One region of the Bacillus songklensis genome, then DNA from elsewhere that is predicted to be linked to it. Evidence: riboswitches for the same ligand, from Rfam matches in the RefSeq annotation. Region 1 holds a riboswitch; the other holds the start of a gene.
What was found. A riboswitch is a leader RNA that binds a small molecule or an ion and turns the genes downstream of it on or off. The one in region 1 is predicted to bind cyclic di-GMP.
Positions count from the first base shown of each region.

Region 2: another riboswitch for cyclic di-GMP. It lies ahead of ACFOU2_RS01980 (diguanylate cyclase domain-containing protein); the one in region 1 lies ahead of ACFOU2_RS10120 (PAS domain-containing protein).

Region 1 is NZ_JBHRZT010000043.1:94,863-100,191, reverse strand. Features, by position in the region: gene ACFOU2_RS10130 (MBL fold metallo-hydrolase) at 1-215, opposite strand, end outside; gene ACFOU2_RS10125 (putative bifunctional diguanylate cyclase/phosphodiesterase) at 1,063-2,529, shown strand; cyclic di-GMP riboswitch class I at 2,805-2,889, shown strand; gene ACFOU2_RS10120 (PAS domain-containing protein) at 2,903-4,003, shown strand; gene ACFOU2_RS10115 (diguanylate cyclase domain-containing protein) at 3,969-4,589, shown strand; gene ACFOU2_RS10110 (cation:proton antiporter) at 4,802-5,329, shown strand, end outside.
Region 2 is NZ_JBHRZT010000009.1:63-5,391, forward strand. Features, by position in the region: partial or broken gene ACFOU2_RS01975 (hypothetical protein) at 1-444, shown strand, start outside; cyclic di-GMP riboswitch class I at 1,039-1,121, shown strand; gene ACFOU2_RS01980 (diguanylate cyclase domain-containing protein) at 1,105-2,220, shown strand; gene ACFOU2_RS01985 (YppG family protein) at 3,215-3,415, shown strand; gene ACFOU2_RS01990 (hypothetical protein) at 3,471-3,671, opposite strand; gene ACFOU2_RS01995 (YjcZ family sporulation protein) at 3,844-3,942, opposite strand; gene ACFOU2_RS02000 (YjcZ family sporulation protein) at 4,187-4,327, opposite strand; gene ACFOU2_RS02005 (YjcZ family sporulation protein) at 4,811-4,918, opposite strand; gene ACFOU2_RS02010 (hypothetical protein) at 5,307-5,329, shown strand, end outside.

The DNA.
Region 1 (5,329 bases):
ATATCTTGATGTGTAATGAATATTTTATTAAGTTTTTCAAAAGAAACACCTGCTTTTTCAATACATTCACGGATATCATTTAATTGTCCAGGGAAACCTGTATCAACTAAAATCATATTCTCTTCATCCCATATTAAGGTAGGATGAATGACATTAGCCTCTCCCATAGAATTCATTGTAAGCTCTAACATTTTAATATTATTTTTCACTAACATAAAATCCCTCCAGAAAGTATTAATTTCTAATGCCAGTATAATAATACTCACAAACACCTACATAATCAACGCTAAAATATATTATAATAACATAAAATATATTTTTTTTTGAATAACTTTACTTGCTTTTTTAAAATCAATTTCATTCTATTTTTTAACAATACGCTTTAAAAAATTTTAATGACGCATCTAATGATTAAAAGTCGAATAGTAAGTGTATTCATTATAAATAAACTAGAGAATGGAAAAGTTTTTATGTACCTTTGAATATTATCGATTGTGCCAATGTATAGCGAAGAAACGTGTAAAACGATTGAGCGTTGCGCTGGTTCGTTTTCATGCAAAGAAATTCACCATATGGAGTGACAACAATCATTAAATGTAGAGCTATGTATTTAAATTTACAAAAAAAATACATTAAAATTCGACAAAAACCAACAAAAAAACCCATTTATACATTATTATAGGATGTGATAATTGCCTTGCAACGAATGATGGGACTGATTATGTCAAAAAGATAAATTAAACGGAGAAATTGAGCCCATAGTGCCATAATTGCGGTGCCCAGTTATTATAAGTTCGTATTGATTTATTAGCAGAATCTTTAGGGTAAGGAGATGTATTTTCCTTGTTTATGGAAGTTCCTTTAAAAGTTTGGTTTATATCAATAGTCTGTATGTTGATGCCACTTCTATTAGATGACTATTTTAACGGATTTTTAGAAGTAGTCTGGTGTCTACATCTTATACCAATATATATTTTTACTCATTTTTCACGACTTTCTGGCGGGATTATTCTTTGTTTTGTTTCGGTGTTTCTTCATGGCGCGTGGGAATTTGGAGAATATGTGAAAGAACAGGGAATTGATGTCCATGATGGTCAAATCTTTCTGCAGATGACTTTTATTAAAATAATCTCTATAGTTGGATTGAACCTTATACTCAATGCGATTAATAATCAAAAAATGGAATTTAAAATCATGAATCAAATTTTAGAGGAGAAATCAAAAGCCCTGGAAAAACTAGCCTTTCATGATTCGTTGACGGGATTACCGAATCGTTATTTGTTAAATGAGTATATTCAAAAAGCAATAGCACGAGGTAAAAGAACTAAATGTAAACTTGCGATTATGTATATTGATCTAGATGGGTTTAAGACCATTAATGACACGATGGGACATGCGATGGGGGACATGCTATTAAAGCAGGTGACGAAAAGACTCAACCAATCTGTCCGTGAGGAAGATATTGTGGCCCGGCAAGGAGGGGACGAGTTTATTATTTTGTTCGAAAATGTAGATTACACTCAAATTGTCGAAGTTGCCGAACGCATCCTTTATGGGTTTTCTAGTCCATTTTTATTGGGGAATGAATTTTTCTACACTTCTCCAAGTATTGGGATTAGCTTATATCCGGTAGATGGCACTGATGCGGAAACGTTGGTGAAAGCTGCCGACCAGGCGATGTATAGTGCTAAAGAACGAGGAAAAAATACGTTTCATTTTTATACAGCTGATTCCCATAAAAACCATTATAGAAAAATGAGATTAGAACAGGGGCTACGCAAAGCGATTGATTGTAACGAGTTGATCCTTCATTACCAACCCCAAGTGAATATACGAACAGGTGAAATCACCGGAGTGGAAGCTTTAATAAGATGGAACCATCCAGAATTAGGACTGATTTCACCGATGGAGTTTATTCCATTGGCAGAGGAATACGGCATGATTATCCCGATAGGAAACTGGGTTCTTGAAACGGCATGCAAACAAAGCCAATTATGGCGCCAAGAAGGAATGCCGTCTTTACGCATGGCTGTTAATATTTCGGTTGCCCAGTTTAAATCTCCGTATTTTACCAGAAAGGTAAAACGAATTTTAGAGGAAACAGGGATGGATCCCCGATTGCTTGAGTTGGAAATTACGGAATCAATCATGCAAGATATAAAAGAATCTACCTATATCATTAATGAACTAAGAGCATTGGGAGTGAATGTTTCCATCGATGACTTTGGAACAGGCTACTCTTCGTTAAGTGTTCTGAACCATTTACCCGTTAATAAGATAAAGATTGATCGATCTTTTATAAAAGACGTCACTAGCCAACCCCATACAACCTCCATTGTACAAAAGATTATTGAAATGGGGAAAGATTTAAGTTTTTTAATTATTGCGGAAGGAGTGGAAACGGAGCAGCAAGTGTCCTTTTTGCAAGGAATTCACTGTGATGAAGCTCAAGGCTACTTCTTTAGTCCGCCATTGCCAGCTCATGAAATGGAGCAGATGCTTAAAAAACCTGCCTTATTAAATTGTTAAAGAAAAGGTTCTGGTTCAAACCTCCAATGTTGTCAAAATACGCATAAAAATATAGTGTAAATACCGAACGTTATAGATGGTTTTCATCGTAAAAGTTCACCATAAAGGATTTAACTGCGAATAAAACGGACGCATTTATTAGTTAATGTTCATTTAGATTTTGCTATCTGATTCTTTTTGCACCAGAACCACATTGATATTTACTTTTAGGTAGAATTGGGATGAAAAAAGTTATTTCAATCCATGAATTAGGTATGCTAAGGCGAAGAATACCTACCGAAAAATGGCAAACCTGAACGAAAGTCAGGGACGCAAAGCCACAGGTCTAAGGCGAATTATTATGAAAGCTGGGTTGCCGAAGGAGAAAATAAAAATGAATTTGTTATTGAGTGAATCATCCATTGAAGTCTATAAATCTATCATTGAATATCATCCTGATGCGATTTTTGTTCTCTCCGTGGATGGAAAAGTCATGGAAGTGAATCAAGTGGTAACAAAGATATTTGGATACTCGCAGGAAGAAGTTCAAGGAATCCATTATCAAGATATCATCGTTCCTGAACATGTAGAAGCAACCAATCGGTATTTTGCACAAACGTTACAAGGAACTCCTTGTGAGTATGAAACGCAGGCTATTCATAAAAGTGGAGAAATTATCGATTTGCAGGTAAAGAACGTACCTTTGATGGTCAGCGGTGAAATTGTCGGTATTTTTGGTGTGGCGAAAGACGTGACAGAGCTGCATAAAACAAAAGCATCTTTAAACCAGATGGAAGAAAGGGTAAAAGCCCTTTTCAACTCCACTGGTGATGCTATCGACATCTTGGATTTGGATGGGAATGTCCTGGATGTAAACCCTGCATTTGAAGAAATCTATGGATGGAAACGTGAGGAGTTAATTGGAAATCGATTACCCATTATCCCCTCCTATCGGTTCTCTCAACAAGACGACATGGTGGAACAAGTGAAATTAGGTAAACATATCAAAGGATTTGAAACGACTTGTATCAAAAAGGATGGGACACCCGTTGAGGTGAGCTTAACCCTCTCCCCGATTCGAGATGCGAACGGGAACATTGTGGGAATTTCGGGTATTACCAGAGATATTACCAAACAAAAACAATTGGAACTATCATTAAAAGAAAGTGAAGAGCGTTATCGAAGATTAGTAGAACTGTCTCCTGAACCCATCATCGTTTATCAAAATGGACGAATCCAATATGCCAATCCATCTTGTATCAAACTGATAGGAGTATCGTCATTAGAAGAGTTGATAGGTAAATCCATTATGGATTATTTTCATCCTGATTCCGTTCGTTTGATTGAACATCGAATCAAGCAAGTAGAAAGAATAGGCATGGTTGTTGCTCCTACGGAAGAAAAATTAGTACGTTTGGATGGGACTGTGATTGATTTAGAAGTAACAGGAATCACCATGGATATGGTTCGAGGCGAAAGCAACTCCTGTTTTTGATGAAGAAGGTGATTTTAAGCATTTTCTTGTGGTATCAAGAGAAATTACAGAAAGAAAAATGTATGAAGAAAAACTAACCCACATGGCGTATCATGATGCGTTGACGGGTTTACCGAATCGGAGACTATTTAAAGAACGATTGAAACAATCCATCAAAGAGGCAGAGCGATATAGGCGTAAGATGGCAGTCATGTATATGGATATGGATATGGATAACTTCAAAGACATCAATGATACCTTGGGTCACGATGTAGGGGATGAACTTCTCGAGCAATTCTCCAAGAGGATACAAAGTTGTCTTCGAGAAAGCGATACCTTTGCACGACAAGGTGGAGATGAATTTACTATCCTTCTTCCTAATATTCAGGGAGAGGAGGAGGATTTACAAATAGCTGAACGAATTCTTACATCTCTTCAGGAACCTTGGAACCTTGGAGAATATAGCTTCCAAACCACTTCCAGTATCGGAATTGCCTTTTATCCTAAAGATGGAATTACAAAGAATGAACTGATGAAATATGCGGATATCGCTTTATACGAAGCGAAGAAGAATGGAAGAAACAATTTTAAAACTTATAAATTATAATGAGTAGATAGTAAAACTATAATAAAATGAAACCTTTTAGACTTTTAATCGTATATAAAATAAGAAATAAACAGATGCCTTATCATATCGAGAATCATTTTACTTTTTGGAGGAGCCTGTCACCAAGGGATACGTATGTCCTTATGGTGACAGGCTCTTTTTTCATTTTTTAGCTTGAAACACATTATAAAATAGAGAAAGGTGGTATTTAGGTGTTAATACTTCAATTAGCCATTATTTTAATTGCCTCTAAAATTGCAGGAGACATAAGCGTAAGATTGGGGCAGCCTTCAGTTCTTGGTAAACTTCTGATTGGAATTGTACTGGGACCGTCAGTTTTAGGATTGGTGACCGAGACAGAAACATTAACAGAATTTAGTCAAATCGGTGTCATACTTCTTATGTTTATTGCAGGACTAGAAACGGACATTGATGAATTTAAAAGGACTGGAAAAGCTTCCGCCTTTGTAGGTGTTGGGGGGATTATTGTTCCTCTTGTTTTAGGATATTTCGCTGGAATGATGTTGAACCTTACAGCTATACAGTCCTGGTTTTTAGGGTTATTACTTTCAGCTACCAGTGTAAGTATCTCTGTTCAAGCCCTTAAAGAGATGAATCAATTAAAATCCCGTGAAGGGGCAACCATTTTAGGGGCCGCCGTTATTGATGATGTTGTAGTCATCATTGCTTTGGCATTTTTAATGAGCCTAGCTGGCGGGGATGTCAATTTAGGCACGGTC
Region 2 (5,329 bases), on a different contig from region 1:
GCGGATATACTGCGCTTCATTGCGGAAGGGTTCAACCGTAATCTAACCGCAGTGGAGATTGAGGAAGGTCTAAGCCTTATGGCTGTAAGGAATATAGAAATTGAGGAAGAAACCGCAGTGACAACCGCAGTAGCGCAGCAGCAGTCTAATCAACAGGCGATTTCTGTTCAGGTGGAGGTGGGTGAACAGTTCCAAGAACTTATGAAGCAAACCCAGGTTGCTATGCAGATAATGGCTCAACAAAAAGAAGAAATTATGGAGCTGCGGAAGGCTGTTGCGGAACTGCGGAACCAGCAAGATAAGCAAAAAGAGTATATCGATTATCGATTAGAAAAGCGTGATGGTGAGTTAGTGAACGCGATGAAAGAGATGATGGAAATGAAAAAACAAGTTGCTGTACTTGAGGAACAGAAGGGCCAAAAGAAATGGTGGAGGTTTTGGTGACTCCTATTTGGGTGAGCTTGGAGGGAGGAAAAGAGGGAGAGAACAGGCTATAAGGCGGCTTGTTTTTCGTGCTATGCTGTTGGTTCGACCGAGACAGAGGGGAAAATCCTATTTGGTATGAGTTCTCGGTCGGCGTCAGCCAGGTAGCACGAAAAATTTTTAAAATCAAGGGCGACCGGAGGGAGTTCATATACCCTTGATTTTGAAAACCAATTCAGTTATTTAGGTTACAAAAGTAAGATAAATAATTGAAAATAGATCTGTAAATTATACTGTAAATAAAAGAGAACACTTTTTCTAATTTATTTACGGTGTTTTTGCGCTTAAAATCCCCCGATGCTTGCGAATACGGTTCTTTTAAGAATTCCGCAAACAACAGAAGACCTCACCCCATCCTCTTATAAGGATGGGGTGAGGTCTTCTGTTACTGCATTTAAAAGGAGCCTTGGTAAGGAGGCGAGGGATAGTGAAAAGACGATGACAAGTTATCTTTTCGACCTGATGGAGTAGGATAACACAATAACAGATATATTAATAATCTTTAGTTGTCGTTTTTTGTCGAATAGTGTAAAATTGCTAGGCTGAAACTACATCCACGAAAAATGGCAAACTTATCGAAAGATAAGGACGCAAAGCTACAGGTCTAAGGCAATTGCTATGATGGCTGAGCTGCCGAAAGGAGAAGTTAATAAAATGAAGTTAAATCATAAAATCAGAATGAGTCTGATTTTTATGTTATTTACTATTGCTGTTTATTATAAGGATGAATCAATTCTTAAACTGCTTGGGTTACATATTAATGGTGTGGAGGAAGAGATCTTTGATGATATAACCTTATTTATTTTGCTCTTACTCTTCTTTAATGTTTTTTTCTTGCAAGAAAAGGTATCGAAGTATCTTCAGAAGAGCCGCGAGCAATACCGATGTTTAATTGGACATTCTGCTCAGCCAATATTTGTCCGTTCTGAAGGTGAATTTATCTTTGTCAATCGTGCTTGTGCTAATCTTTTAGGAGCTTCTCATTTTCAAGAACTCCTTGAGAAGCCCTGGATGGATATTATTCATCCCGATTCTATAGAAACTGTAAAAGAAGTATTATTGAGACAACAGAAAGACAAGGACGAAGTTTCAAAGTATGAACTGAAAGTAATTAGATTTGATGGAAAAATCATTCATGTCGAGGTTATTTCGACTCCTATTGAGTACATGGGAAAAGATGCAAGAGAATTAGTTGTACTGGACATAACTCAAAGGAAACAACATGAAGAACTCATGAATCATTTAATCTACCATGATCAATTGACTGGTTTGCCGAATCGGCGATTTTTTCAAGAAACCTTGAATCAGAAATTAGATCAGTTTAAAAGTGAGAAACTTTTAGCTGTTATGTTTATCGATTTAGACGGTTTCAAAAATGTAAATGATACTTTCGGTCATGAAATAGGCGATCAATTGCTACAAGAGGTGGCCAAACGTTTAAATAATTCTGTTCGTGACAGGGATATGGCTGCACGATTGGCAGGTGATGAATTTACAGTAATACTGCCTGAAATTACACGAGAAGACGTTGTTCAAGTTGCCGAAAGAGTATTAGAAGAATTGCGATTACCTGTTATCTTGAAAAAAAATTCGGTAAAAGTTACGTCAAGTATCGGAATCGTTTTTTATCCCCATCATGGGGATAATGTAGAAACCTTATTGAAACATGCTGATCAAGCTATGTATCAAGCTAAAAAGCAAGGGAAAAACAATTATCTAATTTATACTGGTGAGTAGATTCTTTTTTCATAAAAGGTTTAGAGTTTTAGAAAATGTTATTTTGATAAATTTGTTTTTAATATATGTATTAGAGATTGCATAAAACCACCCCTTTTTATACAGCTGCCAGGCTTCTTGAGAAGCTGAAAACGTTGATTCATCAACGATGTATAAAAAGATGCATAAATAATAAAAATAGACAAGCCAAAACCCCTTGGGCGCCAAGGGGTTTGTTTTGGTGCAGGTTCCGGTAAGAATGGTTATGTAAACTAAAAATGTATGGGATATACATGAGAGAAAACGAAAAAACTACCTCGAGGATCAAGAGGTAGTTTTTTCATAGATTAGGTATAGAACTAAGGATTTTGTTACCGGGTGATGTCTCGCGGCGTCTTTTGTATTTTGTTCAAGGTGTTTGGATGTTATTCCCTTTATTTGTTTTGTGATAAGAAATCATGATAAAAATGCATTTATAAGGAGCAAACTAAGTAATGTTGAAAATTCTCCGTAGCTTTACACTTTTTTATCTTTTAAAAAAAGAGGACTAGTTCTAGTCCTCTTTACAAATTCGACTTTTGAAAAGATCTATAACTAATGGAATGGAATGGCACTTTATTTCTTTATTTAGCGGCATAAAGGGCTCTAACGAAGGTGGAGGTGCTTTTTTTACCTAGCCGCAGTTATAATATGTTGTCTGGAATTAAATTGAAGATTGTATATGATATTTTTTTCAATACAACATGATAATTATCATGTTGTATTGAAAAAAATACCTAATAAAAAGCGAACTTCTTGTTTATGAAGGAGGTTCGCTTTTTATTAGGTAAATATGTATTCAATCACATACATAAATTTATGTATGATTGCTTTTTTATGTATAGGAATAGTAATTATGTGTTTTTAGGGATATGTACCTTTCCTTAAAGGTTCAACTTTTCATATATCTATTAGAGAAGAGATATGTAACTCAAAGGAGGTTTTGAATTTGCTGCCTAGAAGACCACAACGACCCATGCACCCCTTTTTTTCTCCTAGCCCATTACGACGCCCCCCAATAAAGCAAAATAAGCAAGATTTCATGTCTCATTTTCGTACATCAGAAGGAAATTTAGATTTTATAAAGATTGCAGGAACGGCTCAACAAGCTAAGAAAATGTTTGATCAAGTAAGTCCTCTAGTAAGTCCTCTAATTACAAAATTTCTTAAAAAATAGCCTATTATAAAAACAGAAAGAAACCTACAAAAAAGTAGGTTTCTTTATTTAGCTTTTAGAAAATGCGTCGTCTTCTGAATCTTAAAAGGAAAAGAGCTGCAATTAAGAAGAAGGGGATAAATCTTCTTCCAAAGCGGGTACGAAGCATCATTCCTCCAGGAGGTGGGTCCCCGTCTATAATTCCTCTATAAACTCGTCCATAATGATCCATAACCTCAACAGGCTCTCCTTGATATCTTCGAACTAAATGCTCCACGTTATTCCTCCTTTCTGACACAAGATATGATTTTGAAATGAGAGGTACATGATCTTCATCAATGTTTGTGAAAATAGATATTTTAAGACAAAGGAAAGATCATTTAAATCTGCCCTTTGTCTTCTCAATAAGCGAAACGAAATCAACTGTTCCCATTAGATGATGTGAGGAATTAATAACCGCCAAATCCTGTACAAGAACATCCTACAATGACAAGTAAGACGAATAAGACAACAATTAACGCAAAAGCAGTGCGAATTCCATCGCTCATATTTAACACCTCCTATGGAGTATGAAGGGATTGCAGACATACAATCCCTACTTTTACATTATGTTTTCAAGAAATAGTTGGATTGGACAAACTCATTAGCTGAGGGAAAAAATCAACATTTTTAAGTAATATGTCAAATTAAAATAGACTATCCACTATCTTTATTTTTGTAGGGAGTAGTCTATTTTTTATGAAAATCAATTGTTAAAGCCTATAAAATTGATTGTTTTCGTTAATTCAACCACTAATAACCCATACCCATGCATACACAACCTACGATAATGAGGAGAATGAATAAAACAACAATTAACGCAAAACCGCCGCCATAGCTAGGAGCGGTAGTTGCAGGTGCTGTATAACCATAACCACCACAACCAAAGCCCATACTTGTTCACCTCCTATTGAGTAGTAAGGGATTGCTAAATTACGATTCATACTTTTACGTTATGTTCTCAAGAAAGAATTGGATTGGACAGACTCACTAATAGACAAGAAAATTCAATATTTTTCCAACTAATGCTATTAGAGTGCAGTTCTAATCATTTTTAAATTCAACAAAGACTAAAAGCGCATGTTATAACATGCGCTTTTAGCCAAGACAAAGAAGGTGTGTATGTCCGGTGGAGGATATTCAGGAGACTTTTGTCTCTCATGTTGTAAGATATGCAAAATATCATAAAAGGTAATGGACAAGTGTTGATATGAACGTGGAATTTTTAGCAATGAATTATTATTTGATCTACCCCCACTTAGCAAGTCTGGAAGCGAGGGTCTTCTCGTCGATTATGATAAAAAGGACAGATTGAGTAATCTGTCCTTAGCGAAACCGACTATTATGAATAGTTAAGTGGTAAATTCAAAGTAACTTTTAATATCCACCATAGGACATACAGGAACATCCCACGATGATAAGTAAGACGAATAATATAACGATTAAAGCAAACCCAGAACCGTAACCGTAACTTCCATCACTCATTATTTGCCCTTCTCCCTTCTATTGCTTATTGGGAAATTGATAAGCATTCAATACTCAGTACTAAATTATGTTTTTAAAAAATATTTGTATAGGACAACTTAATCAAATCATTGAGCAATCACGAAATTTACATATTTACCCAATTGGTGATTTTGGTTATAGCTATAACCAATGTAACATGAATAACATTTTGTTACGTTCGAAAATCTTTTATATAAACCAATACAATATTGAAAACTTTTATTTTCCTTCTGTTATTCTAAATGCTTAAAATTCTACAAACATCTCGACCATTGTCCATTTCACCTACACTTTAAACCGCATACCCTATCAAGAGAAGCTGTAAGTAATTTTTCCATTTATCTTTTATGGAAGGGAGTTGTAAAAATTGCCTAGAGATTATTACCATTT